DNA from 2 places in the Bradyrhizobium sp. BLXBL-03 genome. Region 2 is predicted to be linked to the other one. Evidence: riboswitches for the same ligand, from Rfam matches in the RefSeq annotation. Region 2 holds a riboswitch; the other holds the start of a gene.
The links. A riboswitch is a leader RNA that binds a small molecule or an ion and turns the genes downstream of it on or off. The one in region 2 is predicted to bind glycine.

Region 1 (8,420 bases), 4.0 Mb from region 2:
CGCCGACCTGGCCGCCCGATTCCGCGTAGAACGGCGTCTGGTTCAGCACGATCGCGCCCGTCTCGCCAGCCTTGAGGCTGGCAACTTCAGCGCCGTCCTTCACCAGCGCCGAGACCACGCCTTCCGCGCTCTCGGTCTCGTAGCCCAGAAATTCGGTCGCCCCGAGCTTCTCGCGCAACGGGAACCAGATCGCCTCGCTCGCCGCCTCGCCCGATCCCTTCCACGACTCGCGCGCCTTGGCCTTCTGCCGCTCCATCGCGTCGGTGAACGCGGCCTGGTCGACGCCGATGCCGCGCGACTTCAGCGCGTCCTGCGTCAGGTCGAGCGGGAAGCCATAGGTGTCGTACAGCGTGAAGGCGACGTCGCCGTCGAACATGTCGCCCTTCTTCAGGGACGCGCTCTTCTCGTCGAGAATCGCCAAGCCGCGCGAAAGAGTCTTGCGGAAGCGCGTCTCTTCCAGCCGCAGCGTTTCCTCGATCAAATTCTCCGCGCGCATCAAATCAGGATAGGCCTGGCCCATCTCGCGCACCAGCGCCCAGACCAGGCGATGCATCAGCGGCTCTTTCGCCCCGAGCAGCTGCGCATGGCGCATGGCGCGGCGCATGATCCGGCGCAGCACATACCCGCGGCCTTCATTGGAAGGCAGCACGCCATCTGCGACCAGGAAGGCCGAGGAGCGCAAATGGTCGGCGATGACGCGGAACGAGGCCGCGTTCTGCTCGGTCGGCCCGCTGCCCAGCGCCGACGACGTCGCGTCGATCAGATGGCGGAACAAATCGGTCTCGAACACGCTGTCGACGCCCTGCAGGATGCAGGCCATGCGCTCCAGGCCCATGCCGGTGTCGATCGAGGGGCGCGGCAGATTCACGCGCTCCTCCTTCGTCACCTGCTCATATTGCATGAACACCAGGTTCCAGAATTCGAGGAAGCGGTCGCCATCCTCTTCCGGCGAACCGGGAGGGCCGCCCCAGATATGGTCGCCGCGGTCGATGAAGATTTCCGAGCACGGGCCGCAGGGGCCGGTGTCGCCCATCGCCCAGAAATTGTCCGAGGTCGGGATGCGGATGATGCGGTCGTCGGAGAAGCCGGCGATCTTCTTCCACAGCCCGTGCGCCTCGTCGTCGGTGTGGTAGACGGTGACGAGCAGCTTGTCCTTCTTCAGGCCGAAATCCTTGGTGATGAGCTTCCAGGCCAGCTCGATCGCGCGCTCCTTGAAATAGTCGCCGAACGAGAAATTGCCGAGCATCTCGAAGAAGGTGAGATGGCGTGCGGTATAGCCGACATTGTCGAGGTCGTTGTGCTTGCCGCCGGCGCGCACGCATTTCTGCGACGTGGTGGCGCGCTGGTAAGGCCGCTTCTCGACGCCGGTGAAGACGTTCTTGAACTGCACCATGCCGGCATTGGTGAACATCAACGTCGGATCGTTGCGCGGCACCAATGGCGAGGACGACACGATCTCGTGGCCGTTCTCGGCAAAGAAGTTCAGAAAGGTCGACCTGATCTCGTTGACGCCGCTCATGTTCATCCAATCGGGTGTGCTGGAGCATGATCCGGAAAAGTGTGAAGCGGTTTTCCGGAAAGATCATGCTCAAACAAGGAGCTAAAGCGCGATGACTCTCGGCGCGCTTTAGGACCCGCCAATTTGCCATCCAAACCTGGCGATTTGGGCTGATATCTGCGGGCCAAAGCGCTTTTAGACAAGGCCAGCTTTCCTGTCCAGAAACTGTGCAGAGAGATCAGAGGGTTGCCGCAGTCGCGTCATCCCCCTGCAATCCCGTTGAAAGCCGATAGTCCTGCGTTGACAGGCTTGGCTGGCCTGTGGTCTTTACCCATCTATATCGTACGGCCACGTCGGGAGAGACCGGCATTGGGTGCCGGCGCCGAAGGAGCAACCGCCCCGGAAACTCTCAGGCAAAAGGACCGCGTGGCTTTGACGACATCTGGAAAGAGGCGCTGGCGGGCTTAGGACCCGGATAGCGTCCGCCGACGGGATAATACTCTCAGGCACAGCGACAGATGGGGCTTCGACTGGTTTGTCCCGGGGAATCGTCCCCGGGGAACCGCCGAGGGCCCCCGTGATGTCCGTGCGTGACGACAAAGACTCCCTGAAACGTACCCCTCTTTACGACCTGCACCTGTCCCTTGGCGGCAAGATGGTGCCGTTTGCGGGCTATGACATGCCCGTGCAGTACCCCGCGGGGGTGCTGAAAGAGCACCTCCATACCCGCAATTCCGCCGGCCTGTTCGACGTCTCCCATATGGGCCAGATCGCCCTCCGGCCAAAGTCGGGCAAGGTCGAGGACGCCGCCCGCGCGCTGGAGCGGCTGGTGCCGCAGGACATCGTGGCGATCGCACCTGGCCGCCAGCGCTACGCCCAGTTCACCAATGCGGACGGCGGCATTCTCGATGATCTCATGGTCGCCAATTTCGGCGACCATTTGTTCCTGGTGGTCAACGCCGCCTGCAAGGCCGAGGACGAGGCGCATCTGCGCGCGCATCTCTCCGACACCTGTGTCATCGATTCGCTGGCCGATCGCGCGCTGATTGCGTTGCAGGGCCCGAAGGCGGAGTCGGCGCTGACGAAATCATGTGCAGCAGCGCCGGCCATGAAGTTCATGGATGCCGGCCCGCATATTGTCGCCGGCCTCGCCTGTTTCGTCTCGCGCTCCGGCTACACCGGCGAGGACGGGTTCGAGATTTCAGTGCCTGCGGCGGATGCCGGGCGCCTCGCCAAAACGCTGCTCGAAAACCCCGATGTGATGCCGATCGGCCTTGGCGCCCGCGACAGCTTGCGGCTGGAAGCGGGGCTCTGCCTCTACGGCCACGACATCGACACTGCGACGACGCCGGTCGAAGCCGCGCTGGAATGGTCGGTGCAGAAGAGCCGCCGCAGCGGCGGCGCGCGCGCCGGCGGCTTTCCCGGCGCTGAAAAGATCCTTGCGCATTTCGATCACGGCGCATCCCGCCGCCGGGTCGGCCTGCGGCCCGAGGGCCGCGCGCCCGTGCGCGAGGGCGCACTGTTGTTTGCCGGTAGCGAAGGTGGCGAGCCGATTGGAAAGGTCACTTCGGGCGGCTTCGGCCCGAGCCTGAACGCGCCTGTTGCGATGGGCTACGTGCCCACGCGTCTGAGCGCGCTCGACACAAAGCTCTTTGCGGAAGTGCGCGGGCAACGCCTCCCGCTCGCCGTCGCCGCCATGCCCTTCGTGAAAAACACCTACAAACGCTGAGGACTAAGACAATGACCACGACGCTGTACACCTCCGACCATGAATGGCTCGCGATCGACGGCGATGTCGCCACCGTCGGCATCACCGATTACGCGCAGTCCCAGCTCGGCGACGTCGTGTTCGTCGAATTGCCCAAGGTCGGCCGCAGCCTGAAGAAGGCGGAAGCCGCCGCCGTCGTGGAATCGGTCAAGGCCGCCTCCGACGTCTACGCGCCGATCTCGGGCGAGGTGGTCGAGACCAACGACGCGCTCGCCGCCGAACCCGCGCTGGTGAACTCGGACGCGCAGACCAAGGCGTGGTTCTTCAAGATGAAGATTGCCGACAAGAGCGAACTCGGCGGCCTGATGGATGAAGCCGCCTACAAGGCACACACGGCGTGAGATGAAGCGCGATCTTTCCACATCGTCATGGCCGGGCTTGTCCCGGCCATCCACGACCTTCTCACGGCGCGAAGAACGTGGATGCCCGGGACATAGGCGAGCGAAGCGACGCCGTCCTTCGGACGGCTATGCCCGGGCATGACGGCAACGACAGATGACCTAAAGCGAGGACCCATGATGACCGCGCACCGCAAATCCAATGGCGACACCGCCAGTTTCGTCCGCCGCCACATCGGCCCCTCCGCGCGCGATGTCGCCGCAATGCTCGAGACGGTCGGCGCGAAGAGCGTCGACGCGTTGATGTCGGAAACGCTGCCGGCCGCGATCCGGCAGGCCGCCCCGCTCGATCTCGGCAAGCCGCTCAGCGAGACCGAGGCGATCGCGCATATGGCCGAGCTCGCCCGCCAGAACCAGGTCTTCACCTCGCTGATCGGCCAGGGCTATTCCGGCACGATTTTGCCCGCGGTGATCCAGCGCAACATCCTGGAGAATCCGGCCTGGTACACCGCCTACACGCCCTATCAGCCCGAGATCAGCCAGGGCCGGCTGGAGGCGCTGTTCAACTTCCAGACCATGATCTGCGACTTGACTGGCCTCGACGTCGCCAACGCCTCGCTGCTCGATGAGGCCACCGCCGCCGCCGAAGCCATGGCGCTCGCGGAGCGGCACTCGAGGGTCGAGGCGAAAGCTTTCTTCGTCGACAAGGACGTGCATCCGCAGACGCTCGCCGTGATGCGCACCCGCGCCGAGCCGCTCGGCTGGAATCTGGTCGTCGGCGATCCCCTCACCGATCTCGACAAGGCGGACGTGCTGGGTGCGCTGCTGCAATATCCGGGAACCTCGGGCGCATTGCGCGACCTCAGGCCGGCGATCGCAGCGCTGAAGGCCAAGGGCGCGCTTGCGATCGTCGCCGCCGATCTGCTGGCGCTGACGCTGATTGCTTCGCCCGGCGAATTAGGGGCCGACATCGCGATCGGTTCGGCCCAGCGCTTCGGTGTGCCGATGGGCTATGGCGGACCGCACGCGGCCTATATGGCGGTGCGCGATGCGCTGAAGCGCTCGCTGCCCGGCCGCATCGTCGGCCTCTCCGTCGACTCCCGCGGCGCCCCCGCCTATCGCCTCGCGCTGCAGACCCGCGAGCAGCACATCCGCCGCGAGAAGGCGACCTCCAACATCTGCACCGCGCAGGTGCTGCTCGCCGTGATCGCCGCGATGTATGCGGTCTATCACGGCCCCGAGGGCCTTGCGCAGATCGCGCGCAATGTGCATCGCCGCGCCGCCGTGCTCGCGGCCGGCTTGCGCAAGCTCGGCTTTGCGCCCGAGAGCGAAGCTTTCTTCGACACGTTGAGCGTCGATGCCGGCGCCAAGCGCGCCGAAATCATTGCGCGCGCGACCGCCGAGAAGATCAATCTGGGCATCGGCGATACCGCGCTTCGCATTGCGCTCGACGAGACCACGACATCAGCAACGGTCGAAGCCGTCTGGCGCGCCTTCGGCGGCACGCTGTCCTATGCCGAGATCGACGCCACCACGCGCGAAGCTCTGCCGGAAGCGCTGAAGCGCGCCACCGCGTTCCTCACCCATCCGGTGTTCCACGCGCATCGCTCGGAAACCGAGATGCTGCGCTACATGCGCAAGCTCTCAGATCGCGACCTCGCCCTCGACCGCGCGATGATCCCGCTGGGATCCTGCACCATGAAGCTGAACGCGACCACTGAGATGATGCCGTTGACCTGGCCGGAGTTCGGCTCGCTGCATCCGTTCGCCCCGCGCGAGCAGGCGGCCGGCTATCACGCGCTGTTTGCACGGCTGGAGAAGTGGCTGTGCGACATCACCGGCTATGACGCGATCTCGCTGCAGCCGAACTCCGGCGCGCAAGGCGAATATGCCGGGCTGCTGGCGATCCGCGGCTATCATGCGGCGCGCGGGGAGAGCCATCGCAAGATCTGCCTGATCCCCTCCTCCGCCCACGGCACCAACCCGGCCTCGGCCGCGATGGTCGGCATGGACGTGGTGGTTGTGTCTTGCGAGAAGAACGGCGACGTCGACGTCAATGATCTCCGTGCCAAGGCGGAGAAACACTCGAACGATCTCGCCGCTGTGATGATCACCTATCCCTCGACCCACGGCGTGTTCGAGGAGCATATCCGCGAGATCTGCGACATCGTCCATGGCCATGGCGGCCAGGTGTATCTCGACGGCGCCAACCTCAATGCGCAGGTCGGCCTTAGCAGGCCCGGCGATTACGGCGCCGATGTCAGCCACCTCAATCTGCACAAGACCTTCTGCATCCCGCATGGCGGCGGCGGCCCCGGCATGGGCCCGATCGGCGTGAAGGCGCATCTCGCGCCGTTCCTCCCGGGTCACCCGGCAACCAAGGCGGATGCTGCGGTCGGCCCGGTCTCGGCCGCGCCGTTCGGCTCGGCCTCGATCCTGACCATCTCCTACATCTACATCCTGATGATGGGCGGCGAAGGATTGAAGCGCGCCACCGAGGTCGCGATCCTCAATGCCAATTACATCGCCGCACGCCTCGATGCGCATTTCCCGGTGCTCTACAAGAACGAGAAGGGCCGCGTCGCGCATGAGTGCATCGTCGATCCCCGCCCGCTGAAGACGACCTCGGGCGTCACCGTCGACGACATCGCAAAGCGCCTGATCGATTACGGCTTCCATGCGCCGACCATGAGCTTCCCGGTGCCGGGCACGCTGATGATCGAGCCGACCGAGTCGGAATCCAAGGCCGAGCTGGATCGTTTTTGCGATGCCATGATCGCGATCCGAAAAGAGATCGCCGAGGTCGAGGCCGGCCGCTTCAAGATCGAAGCCTCGCCCTTGCGCCACGCTCCGCACACCGTGCACGACATCGCCGACGATGCGTGGGCTCGTGCCTACACCCGCAGCGAAGGCTGCTTCCCCGACGGCGTCTCGCGCACCGACAAATATTGGTGCCCGGTGGGCCGCGTCGACAACGTCTATGGCGACCGCAATCTGGTGTGCTCCTGCCCGCCGGTGAGCGACTACGCGCAAGCTGCGGAGTAAGCCACAACGGCGGTCTCGTAGGGTGGGCAAAGCGAAACCGTGCCCACCACCACCCGCCACGTTGGAAGATGGTGGGCACGGCGCAAGTGCGCCTTTGCCCACCCTACGGCACTGAATGCGCTTCTAGGGCGCCACCAGCGAACGGGTCTCTCCATCGCACCGCCACAGCCGTTCATTTGTGAGCAGCGTACCGCCCCACCAGCGCCTGATCGGGTTGTGACGGCGAAAATCTCCCGGCCGCCAACGCACAAAAGAAACGGGCACTGACGACGTCGGCAACTCAACGTCCTCAGCGCCCGCTCCTCGCGAAAACTTTTCGCTTTAAGGCTTACTCGTCCGCCGGCTCCTCGCCGTCGGCGTCGCTCTCGGGCGTGCCGGCCAAAATCTGCTCCGAGATCAAGCCGGAGTTCTGGCGGATCGCGGTCTCGATCTTGGCGGTGATGTCCGGGTTGGACTTCAGGAACGCCTTCGAGTTCTCACGGCCCTGGCCGAGGCGCTGGCTGTCATAAGAGAACCAGGCGCCGGACTTTTCGACGATACCGGCTTTGACGCCGAGATCGAGGATCTCGCCCATCTTGGAGACGCCCTCGCCGTACATGATGTCGAACTCGACCTGCTTGAAGGGGGGCGCCAGCTTGTTCTTCACCACCTTCACACGCGTCGTATTGCCGACCACTTCGTCGCGCTCCTTGATCGCGCCGATGCGGCGGATGTCGAGGCGGACCGAGGCGTAGAACTTCAGCGCGTTGCCGCCGGTCGTGGTTTCCGGCGAGCCGTACATCACACCGATCTTCATGCGGATCTGGTTGATGAAGATCACCATGGTGTTTGACTTGTTGATCGAGGCCGTCAGCTTGCGCAACGCCTGGCTCATCAACCGCGCTTGAAGACCCGGCAGCGCATCGCCCATCTCGCCTTCGAGCTCAGCCTTTGGCACCAGCGCCGCGACCGAATCGACCACCAGCACGTCCACCGCGCCCGAGCGCACCAGCGTGTCGCAGATTTCCAGCGCCTGCTCGCCGGTGTCGGGCTGGGAGATCAAGAGCTCGTCGATGTTGACCCCGAGCTTGCGGGCATAGACCGGGTCGAGCGCGTGCTCGGCGTCGATGAAGGCGCAGATGCCGCCCTTCTTCTGGGCTTCCGCCACCGTGTGCAGCGCCAGCGTGGTTTTTCCTGAGGATTCCGGCCCGTAGATCTCGACGATGCGCCCCTTGGGCAGGCCGCCGATGCCGAGCGCGATATCGAGCCCGAGCGAGCCTGACGACACTGCCTCGATGTCCATCGAACGGTCGTTCTTGCCGAGCTTCATCACCGAGCCCTTGCCGAACTGACGCTCGATCTGGGAGAGCGCGGCAGCCAGAGCTTTACTCTTGTCCATGGAAGATCCTTCGACGATACGCAGGGCAGTGGTGGACATTGGGTCGTGCTCCTTATGGCGAGGATTCGGGTGCGGGACAAACGATTGGCGCGGCGGATCGTCGATAAAAACAATGTACACTATTTGTTCTAGGTTCGCAATATGTTCTTTGCAGATTTGGCGGGGGCTGCCCGTATTAGGACAGCGCCAGATTTGGGGCTGCCCTCATCCGCCTTGGCGAATGTCGGGAATCGAAAGGGGCCACCTCGCGGTGGCCCCTTGCCGGTTGCAATAATTGTTCGGGATCAAATTCCAGCCCCGGCCCACGTATTTCTACCGAGATCGTGGAGGATGTGAAGTCCGTTAAACTGCGGTGTTCCGGCAGGGGAACGTTGGATGTCCTTATTTCCCGAA
Region 2 (8,420 bases):
CCACCCAATGAGAGGCTCGATGCGCGCCGTCCGGATATCCTTGTTGATCCCGTTAAATTCGGCAGTCCCGGCGACCCGAAAGCGATCCGCGCCCAATCGGCTTGTCACGATTTTCGCCTTGTCATCGAGCAGGCTAGTCCAGGGCGCAGCCTTTCGATCCGACTCCTCGAGCAGATTTACGGTTATAGAGTAGCCTTTGACGGGATAGATATTGATACGGTCGCCGAGCTGGCGCGCGAGCGTGCGGGAATAGACCCCGGCGCATACGACGACCGTGTCAAACTCGGCTGTTAGAGTTTCGACAGCAGCCTCAGCCCCAATGGGCCGCCAAGCGATGGTGACATGCTCCGCTCCATAGCCGATGCCGGTCACTTCGGTCGAAAGCCGCATGATCACGCCCATGCGTTCGCACGCTTTCGCCAGTTCATTGGTGAATTTGTGGATGTCTCCGGTGAAGTCGCTTTCGGTATAGAAACCGCCAAAGAAATCACCTTTCAGTGCGGGCTCGATGCTTCGGATTTCGCTTGGTCCGACAGGCCGGCGTACCAAGCCTCCCTTTGCAAGCAGCACCGTAACCTTTTCTGCAGAAGCGTACTCGGTCTTGGAGTGGTAGACATGAAGGATGCCTCTGTCTTCACAGTTAAACTCAATTCCTTCATTCGCCGCCATCAATCGGAGGTGCTGGCGCGCCTCGATGGCGAGTCGCGCTGTCGTGACGGTGTTCTGCTCGTACTTTGGGATCGACGCGACGAATTCGGCCATCCACGACAGTTTGTGCCAGCTCGGTTTTGGATCCACCAGCAGCGGAGCCCCAGGGGTGAACATCCACTTCAAGCCTTTAAGGATTGTCTTCCAACTATTCCAGACTTCCGCATTTGACGCGGATAGTTGCCCACCATTGGCAAACACGACGTTTCCATCGCAGGATAGGGCTGTCGATCGAAAACCGTTACATCGCAGCCGCGTTTAGCCAGATTATATGCGGTTGTGACACCGGCAATTCCTGCGCCGATCACTGCAATGCGCTTAACTTCTGCAGACATGGGGCTCCTGCCCGCAATCAGCGGGTCAGCTAAACACCCCCTCTGTCATTGGCCTGAGAGCATCATCTCGCTCGCGGATACGAGCGAGGATTTACACCGTCGGCGCGCGGCATGCGGCCACGCTTTTCAGAGTCGACAACACGCAGCGGTCCTTTTGCCTGAGAGTTTCCGGGGTAGTTGCTCCGTCGGCGCTGACGCTTGCATATCACAAGAGCCAGTCTCTCCCGCTTTTGGTAATCCATACTTTGGGCAGTGGATTGTCAAGGCACCTGCCGCAAATGAAGTGCGCAAATCCGGTTAGATAACCCAATTGCGTCGTTTTCGGAAAGGCATACGATGATTTTTCATCGAGTTCTTCTAACAGGTGCCGCGGGCAATCTTGGCTCCATACTCCGACGCGAGCTCTCTCCGAAAGTGAAGCTGCTAAGAAGTACGGACATCGCGCCACTGAGCGGATCCTATGAGAACGAGCAGTGTGTGGTCGCGGATCTCGGCGATCCTACGGTTGCTGACGGCCTGGTGTCCGGCGTTGATGCCATCATCCATTTCGCGGGCATCGTTAAAAAGGATGTCGATTTCGCGGACGTTAATCGGGTGAGCATCATGGGGATGCACAGTCTCTATGACGCTGCCGTCCGCCATGGGGTCAAGCGGGTCGTGTTTGCTAGCTCCATTCATGTGGTGGGCTTTTACGAACAAACTGATATCATTGATGCTCACGCGCTGGTAAGGCCCGACACCTACTACGGGCTTGCCAAAGCGTTCGGCGAAAACCTCGCCCAGCTATATTGGGATCGCCACGGCCTCGAGACAGTATCGATCCGGATCGGGGCAAGTGAAGCCATAGCGTCAAATCATAGGCAGTTGAGATCGTGGCTTTCATTCGGGGACATGGTTCGCTTAGTCGAAGCTTCGCTTACCGCGCCGCGGGTCGGACATACCATCGCCTTCGGAACCTCTCGCAACGGTGCGAGCTTCTGGGATGATCGTTTGGCGCGGCACCTTGGGTACAGCCCGCAGGATAGTGCGGATGTTTTTCGTACTGAGATCTTGGCTAAAGACCACATCCCGATCTTAACGATCCGGTTGTCCGCTTCCAGGGCGGCCTGTGGGCCGTCTAGTCTTGTAGTTCGAAGATTGCAGTCTGCTGACCGAGATTTCTCAGGTCATGACCTTGGCCAACGCGGCCAGAACGACTGGCTCTATGGAGGGCACATCAAATTAAGTTGGTTGCGGCAATTCTCCGATGCTGAGCGGGACAGGCAGAGCCCCGCCGGGAAATAAACAGTCAGATTCTTCATGGCGTCGGGTCCTTCCGTCGAGTTTTACCACAGCCAGCGTCCCGCATCCTCGATCCTGCACAATTCGCTGTTGCCGTCCGGCTGACGATATATCGACACTCTTCCATTGATCAGGCGAGTGCTCATCGTCTGCAACTCGAAAAGCGCAGCTTCAGCTGTTCCGGCGAATCCATATCAAATGGCAGAATAGAATGTGCCCGGATGTGGAACGCGCCATTCCGCTCCTTGAACTCGATCTGCTGGCCGCAAGCCCGAAGGAGCTCCACGAGAAATGTCGTGATGGACGCGGCGTCGGTCCCAGATACTCCGAGGTCCCTCCTCAACTCATGGGTATATTGTATTGCGGTCACTCGCATGACCTGGCCGAGCAGGAAGTACGTCTGCTCACCGAACATCTGGAGGAGGCATTCAACGGTCGTTCTCACATTTTCCCGCGACCAGTTCCGCCTCGCCCTGAGGATGCGTGCCTCAGGCCACAGTAGCGGATCCAGGCGAGGCGCCGCTGCGGGATCGAACTCCGGTATGTGTTGGGAAGCCTCGTATCAAAATTCTTCTCCCTGGCGTAGATCTTGATCGTACTCGATAAAGTAACCCTCATCGCTGGCTTCCGCTTCCATGATGAATTTGGTACCCAGCCGAGGCGCGGGCAACCATTAGCTGGCCATTCCGGGGGTGCCAGGCGGTAAAGGTCTTCCGGCGGAGGGACCCGGGTAGCGCCATCATGGCAATTCCCGCAAAAGCCCACATCGGCGCTGTGTAGCGGATCCAAACCTTCTTCGGCGACTCTTCGATGTACTCCATCGATAGACCGCCGGGTTGCGTTAGTCAGGTGATGGTATTTGGCCGCGGCCACCGCCGGGGTCTCGTCGTCGCGGATGCCGAGCTTTCGCAGTCCTTCTTGATAATGACCAACCTGTTGCTGGCGTAAGACCCGGACGTAAAGCTCGCAAACTGCGTTCTCTCCCGTTTCCCGGTAGGTGATCGCGCAGAGGCCGGCGAAGGTGCGTCCCCAGAGCTTGTTAGCAACCTCGCAGTCGGTATGCAACTGGGCCACATCATCCATTTCCGTTCAAGCCCCTGGCTCCGGGGTAAGCCATCAAAACGGTCAGGAGAGTCGCCTCCAGGCTGATTGACAGGGTGCTGCCTAGGACACGTCGGAACAGAAGTTCGTTGACCGGCGCGATGTAGTGCTGGGTCGCAGGTGAGCAATCTAGACTGACCGTCACGTAAAAACTAGCCGCATTAGAAAACGCCCGCGAGCGGCAACGGCGCGGGAATCAAGCATGCCCGGCCTTCCAACGGTCGCATCGTAAAGGATGACATGGCCTACAATCGGGTTGATTGTTGGCGGAAGAGATTCATTCCGCCGCCGAAATCCTAATCAAGCGGTCGACTAAGCCGCCGTCAAATCAACAGCCATTGCTTGAAGCGGGTCTGCAGCTTGTCGAAATTGTCCGCCCACCATTCATCGTCGACAATGGCTGAATTCGGCCCTTTCATATCGGGGAGCCACTCGCGCGATGCCGCGCTCATCAGCGGAATGGCCTGCTGGTTGTTCGGGATGATACCCATCTCATCCATCAAAGCAGCTTGGCGATCGGGCTGCAGTGTAAAGGCGATGAATTGCATCGCCTCCGCCTTGTTCATGCTGGCCTTAGGGACCGTGAAATAGGCCGCGCCAAAGATGACTTGCTGCAGCGAAAAATCGATCGAGATGTTCGATTCTTTTGCGACCTTCGCCCTATTGGAATAAGTGTACGAGAAGTCCCCCTCTCCAGTCTGGAGGAGCATAATTGTCTGCGGCGTCTGTTCGACCCACTTGGCGACGAAGGGCTTGATTGCATCGAGCTTGCGAAAGCCGCGCTCGACATCGAGCGGATAAAGTTGCTTTGGCGGCACGCCATCGGCAATTAGGGCGAGCTCCAACATTTCCGAGATGCGGTTTCGCAATGCGCGGCGGCCCGGGAACGCGTTGGTATCGAAAAAATCCTTGAAGTTCGTGGGGTGCTTGCCGGCCGGATGCGTTTTGGGATTGAAGGCGATGCCTCCGGCATAGAAGTAGAGACCAGCACGATCTTCGGCGATCGGGAGGGTCAGATTATCCGACTTGATGATGTTACGGTCGAGCGGCGCCCAAAAACCCTGTTTCGTGCCGGACACAGCCATAGCTCCAGGGGCATCGACTACGTCCCATTCGGACGTTCCCATAATGCTTTGCGCCTTAAGCTTGGCGAGGTCTGGCCCGTCCGCCACTAGCACGTTTATTCCAGTCTTCTTGATGAAAGGAGTGATCCAGTGCTTCTTCATCGCCTCGGCGTAAGATCCTCCCCAAGTCACCACGGTGATAGCTTTGGATTGAGCGCGGGCCGATCTGCTCAGCGCCGGAGCGACAATCGTGCCGGCAGCGCTGGCGCCGGCGCCAATCAATAGCTGGCGCCGGTTGGCCTGGATTAACTTCTTAGTCATCTCGATAACCCCTTTTGTTGATTGAAAAAACTGCCGACTAGAATAAGCGATCAGGACCTTCTTCGATTTTTCCAGGTCTCGATCCAAATATCGTTCGCCGAGCACCCCTCAACGATCTCTTGAAGCTGACCTTTGCCGTCAGCATGCAAACGATGGCCAGGGAGAATTCGGCCCTCGGCATAACGCTGGCGATCTTTCCTCAGACTGTCGAATCATCTCGCTCGTCCAAGTGCGGCGAAGTTACCGGTTCGAACCTCGTGAAGCAGGTGGTGCTTTCGACCTTTCACGAGGTGATCGCAGGTGATGTCATGGCCGCACTCCACGAAGTGTCCAGTCACCATGCCGGTAGAGCTTTGTGTAAACGACACCGAGGCGCGAGCGACCGAGCCAAGTACCGTGTCTCCTTCTTGATCGGACGGGTTGGGGCGCGCGAATACGCGTCGGCGCTCCGGATCTGGACGACGCGATCACTGCAACGCTATAGAATGGCGAGAAGATCGACTTTTGCGCCCTTCTCGGCCTTGACGAATCTCCTGCTCTCCGATTGGCGAAGCGAGGCACAACGCAATCGCCTTCCAGGAGTGGGCCGGCGATTTCCTGAGGCATCTGCAGAAGATCACGCAAGGTCGTGCCGCCGGCGAACGGTGCAGAAGACGCGATTAACAGACTCTTGATCACGCGCAAGGCTGAGCTCGGGGATCGTCTGCATCGAAAACGCCTCTGGCTTCCACGGCGGACACTTTTCGGTGTCCGAACAAACGAAGATTAAGTGTGTCGCGATTGCGGGCGATCGACCAATACCAATTGAAGGAGAGTTCAATACCGGTCTGGCATTGATCTGTTTTCCCGCGCTATCGCGGGAAAGCGACACCCTATAGGTTGGGGCTGCTGCGCTCGCTGCTTTGGATCGAGATCGGCTTCTCGGTGAAGCACGTGAGCAAGCGATCGCATCGCCTTTTAAGCCACGCCGCCCGCACCGGATCTCATTCTTGGAAAGACCATAGCCGTGCATACGACGCTCGCGTCATGCGCCCGTCGTTGAACGCCTGAGGTCGCGAAGAGCCTCACGCAACGCGCATGTGATGCCGCCACAGCTTCACAAGCGTGCCGCTCTTTTAACTAGACGCCATGGCGATGGGATCGACTCTTTCTGTCGCGACCAGACACTTCATAGCGCGTGACAGCCCCCGGGCGCCAACCACGGCCGCATTCCGCAGATGACGCTAGAGTTGCATGTCGATGAGTCGTCGATACCAAGTCCGCAATCAAAGGTCTCATGTCATCAAACAAGGCCGGCGAGGAATGAAGCGCCAGCGAAAGCCGCCGATGAGCGCATCCGTGTCGAAATGGTCCGTGGCGCGCATGTACTCGGGCCCTTTAGCCCAGTAATCAAGCCACCAGCTAGCGAACTTCAACTTTTCTGAGCCGCGGTTAAGTGGCATGCTCACCGGATCGGGCACGGCGAGTTTCAAAAAACTCACGGATCTTCCTTTGAGGAATCCCTGTAGCAAAGGCCTCTTGATACGCGACCAACGCCATTTTCATCGCGCTGGAATAGCGCTCTTGGTCGAATTGGCGGTTCGCCACTTTTGAGAGCTTGTACGCTATAGGGGATTGCTTCGAGAGACGGCAAGCGGCAGCCAGCGCGGCCTCCAGAACCTGCGACGGCTCTACGATCTCGTGGATGAAGCCGAGTTGCTTCGCCTCCTCAGCGTCCATAAGCCGCCCCTGTAGTGCGAGCTCGATCGCCCGACGGCCAATCCGTTCCCACATTAGCCACGTGCCGAAAACGCTGGGCAGTCCCGAGCTCACCTCAGTTTGGCCCATCCTGACGCCCGGATGAGCAACCACATAATCGCAGAATTGCGTGACCTGGAAGCCGGAACCCGCGGCGACGCCATTGATCGCCGCGACTAGCGGTTTGCTGAATTGTCTGACTGTATCGTAACAACTCTCAAACCTTTTCAGCCACGGCACTATATTCACTCCATCTCTGAATTCCTCCAGTTCAGTCAAATCCTGACCGGAGCAGAACGCTTTGTCGCCCGCGCCTATGAGGACGACTGCCTCGACATTCGCGTCAGTTTCAGCGGCAAGCAGCTTGCGCGCGAGCTCGTCACGCAGAGCCGCCGTCCAGGAATTATAGCTTTCCTGTCTGTTGATCGTGAGCACCAGGACGCGTTCCCGCATCTCGGAAAGCAAATCTTCTGCTTTGTAGGCAAACTTCCGGCCTTCCATTATCGTCTTCTCCCTAGCCTGCCCGCGCCGGTTTGTACCCGGCTCGCTCGGCATCCCACGCGTTTTCGAGCTTGATTTCGATCTCGCCTTTCTTGATACGCTGCGTCGGTCCACGCGGAAAATCGTCGACGATTTGAATGAATCTTGGCACCTGATAGTACGCAAGGCGCTCGCCGCAGAACTTGGCGATTTCCAGAGGATTTGGCTCTGAGCCCTCACGCAGCTTGACGACTGCGAGGATGTCCTGGTCTCCCAACGGTGAAGGGACCCCGACGACCGCAGATTCTTCAACACCTGGCGCCGCGTTGAGTACGCGCTCGACTTCCCACGCGGACACGTTTTCGCCGCGGCGGCGCAGCGCATCTTTTTTCCGGCCTTTGAAGAAGAAGTTGCCGTCCTGGTCGATCGTTGCTGTATCGCCCGTGTAAACGCAACCATCCGCGCGCAAGACTTCCGCCGTTTTCTCGGGCTCGCCGAAGTAACCTGTCATCGTGACGCCGGCGATCTTCGGTTTCAGCACAATTTCTCCCATCACTCCCGGTCCAACGCGCTTGCCTTCCTCGTCGATGAGCCAGCAGTCGAACTCCTCGACGGGAGTGCCGACGGAGCCGACCACCCCTCGCAAATTCAAATGAGTGAAATTCTGCCCCTCTGTGAGTCCGTATCCTTCGCGCACCTTCAGCTCGAAGCGATTCTCGAATTTGCGCCAGCTCTCGGTAGGGCAGCCTCCCCCCCACGCAATCGAGACCGGGTTGTTCCGCTCGCTCTCTGTTGGAGGCTGGGACAAGATGATGTTCACCAGTCCGCCCAGATAGTGCAGTTTGGTTGCCCCCGCTTCCGCGATCTGGTCCCAAAGACGGGAGGCGCTGAAGCGCTCCACCATGTGGATGCTCAGTCCCTTGTGCAAGGCCATCATCACGGTCATCCATGCCGCAACGTGATAGAAGGGCTCCCACAAGAAATAGGTATCGTCGCGCTGAGCGTCGGAGAGGATGGCGGCGTTCTTTGCCCCGACCCAGTACCAGCGTTCCGACAATATTCCTCCCTTCGGCGCTCCTGTCGTTCCAGAGGTGTAGTTGATCCCGAACGGATCATCGAGAGATCGCGGTGCAGCTGAACCCAACGAATGGCTGCCGCGCAGGAGCATATTCAGGTCGAACTCGCCCTTCCGCTGGGCTCCATCTTCAAACCAAAGCACGGAAGGCCGATGCGGTATGACGGACAACGCTTGGCAGATTGAATCAGCATACGCGCGATTGGCCACCAGCAGACGTGGTCTACAGCTGTTCAGCTGCAGCTCCAGGCCCGCGGCCTTCAGATGTATACTGAATGGCACAGCCATTGCACCGACCCAAGACGCGGCAAGGAACAG

Region 1: it holds a riboswitch for glycine, as region 2 does, so the genes downstream of both, gcvT (glycine cleavage system aminomethyltransferase GcvT) here and ACNJX9_RS34935 (D-amino acid dehydrogenase) in region 2, are expected to answer to the same signal.

Annotation. Positions count from the first base shown of each region.
Region 1 covers NZ_CP182470.1:3,317,587-3,326,006, reverse strand. The annotation lists gene alaS (alanine--tRNA ligase) at 1-1,519, opposite strand, end outside; glycine riboswitch at 1,843-1,932, shown strand; gene gcvT (glycine cleavage system aminomethyltransferase GcvT) at 2,079-3,227, shown strand; gene gcvH (glycine cleavage system protein GcvH) at 3,239-3,607, shown strand; gene gcvP (aminomethyl-transferring glycine dehydrogenase) at 3,785-6,649, shown strand; gene recA (recombinase RecA) at 6,978-8,066, opposite strand.
Region 2 covers NZ_CP182470.1:7,349,326-7,357,745, forward strand. The annotation lists partial or broken gene ACNJX9_RS34935 (D-amino acid dehydrogenase) at 1-1,043, opposite strand, end outside; glycine riboswitch at 1,076-1,179, opposite strand; glycine riboswitch at 1,180-1,280, opposite strand; gene ACNJX9_RS34940 (NAD-dependent epimerase/dehydratase family protein) at 1,380-2,327, shown strand; gene ACNJX9_RS34945 (ABC transporter substrate-binding protein) at 3,749-4,915, opposite strand; gene ACNJX9_RS34950 (enoyl-CoA hydratase/isomerase family protein) at 6,242-7,048, opposite strand; gene ACNJX9_RS34955 (AMP-binding protein) at 7,062-8,420, opposite strand, start outside.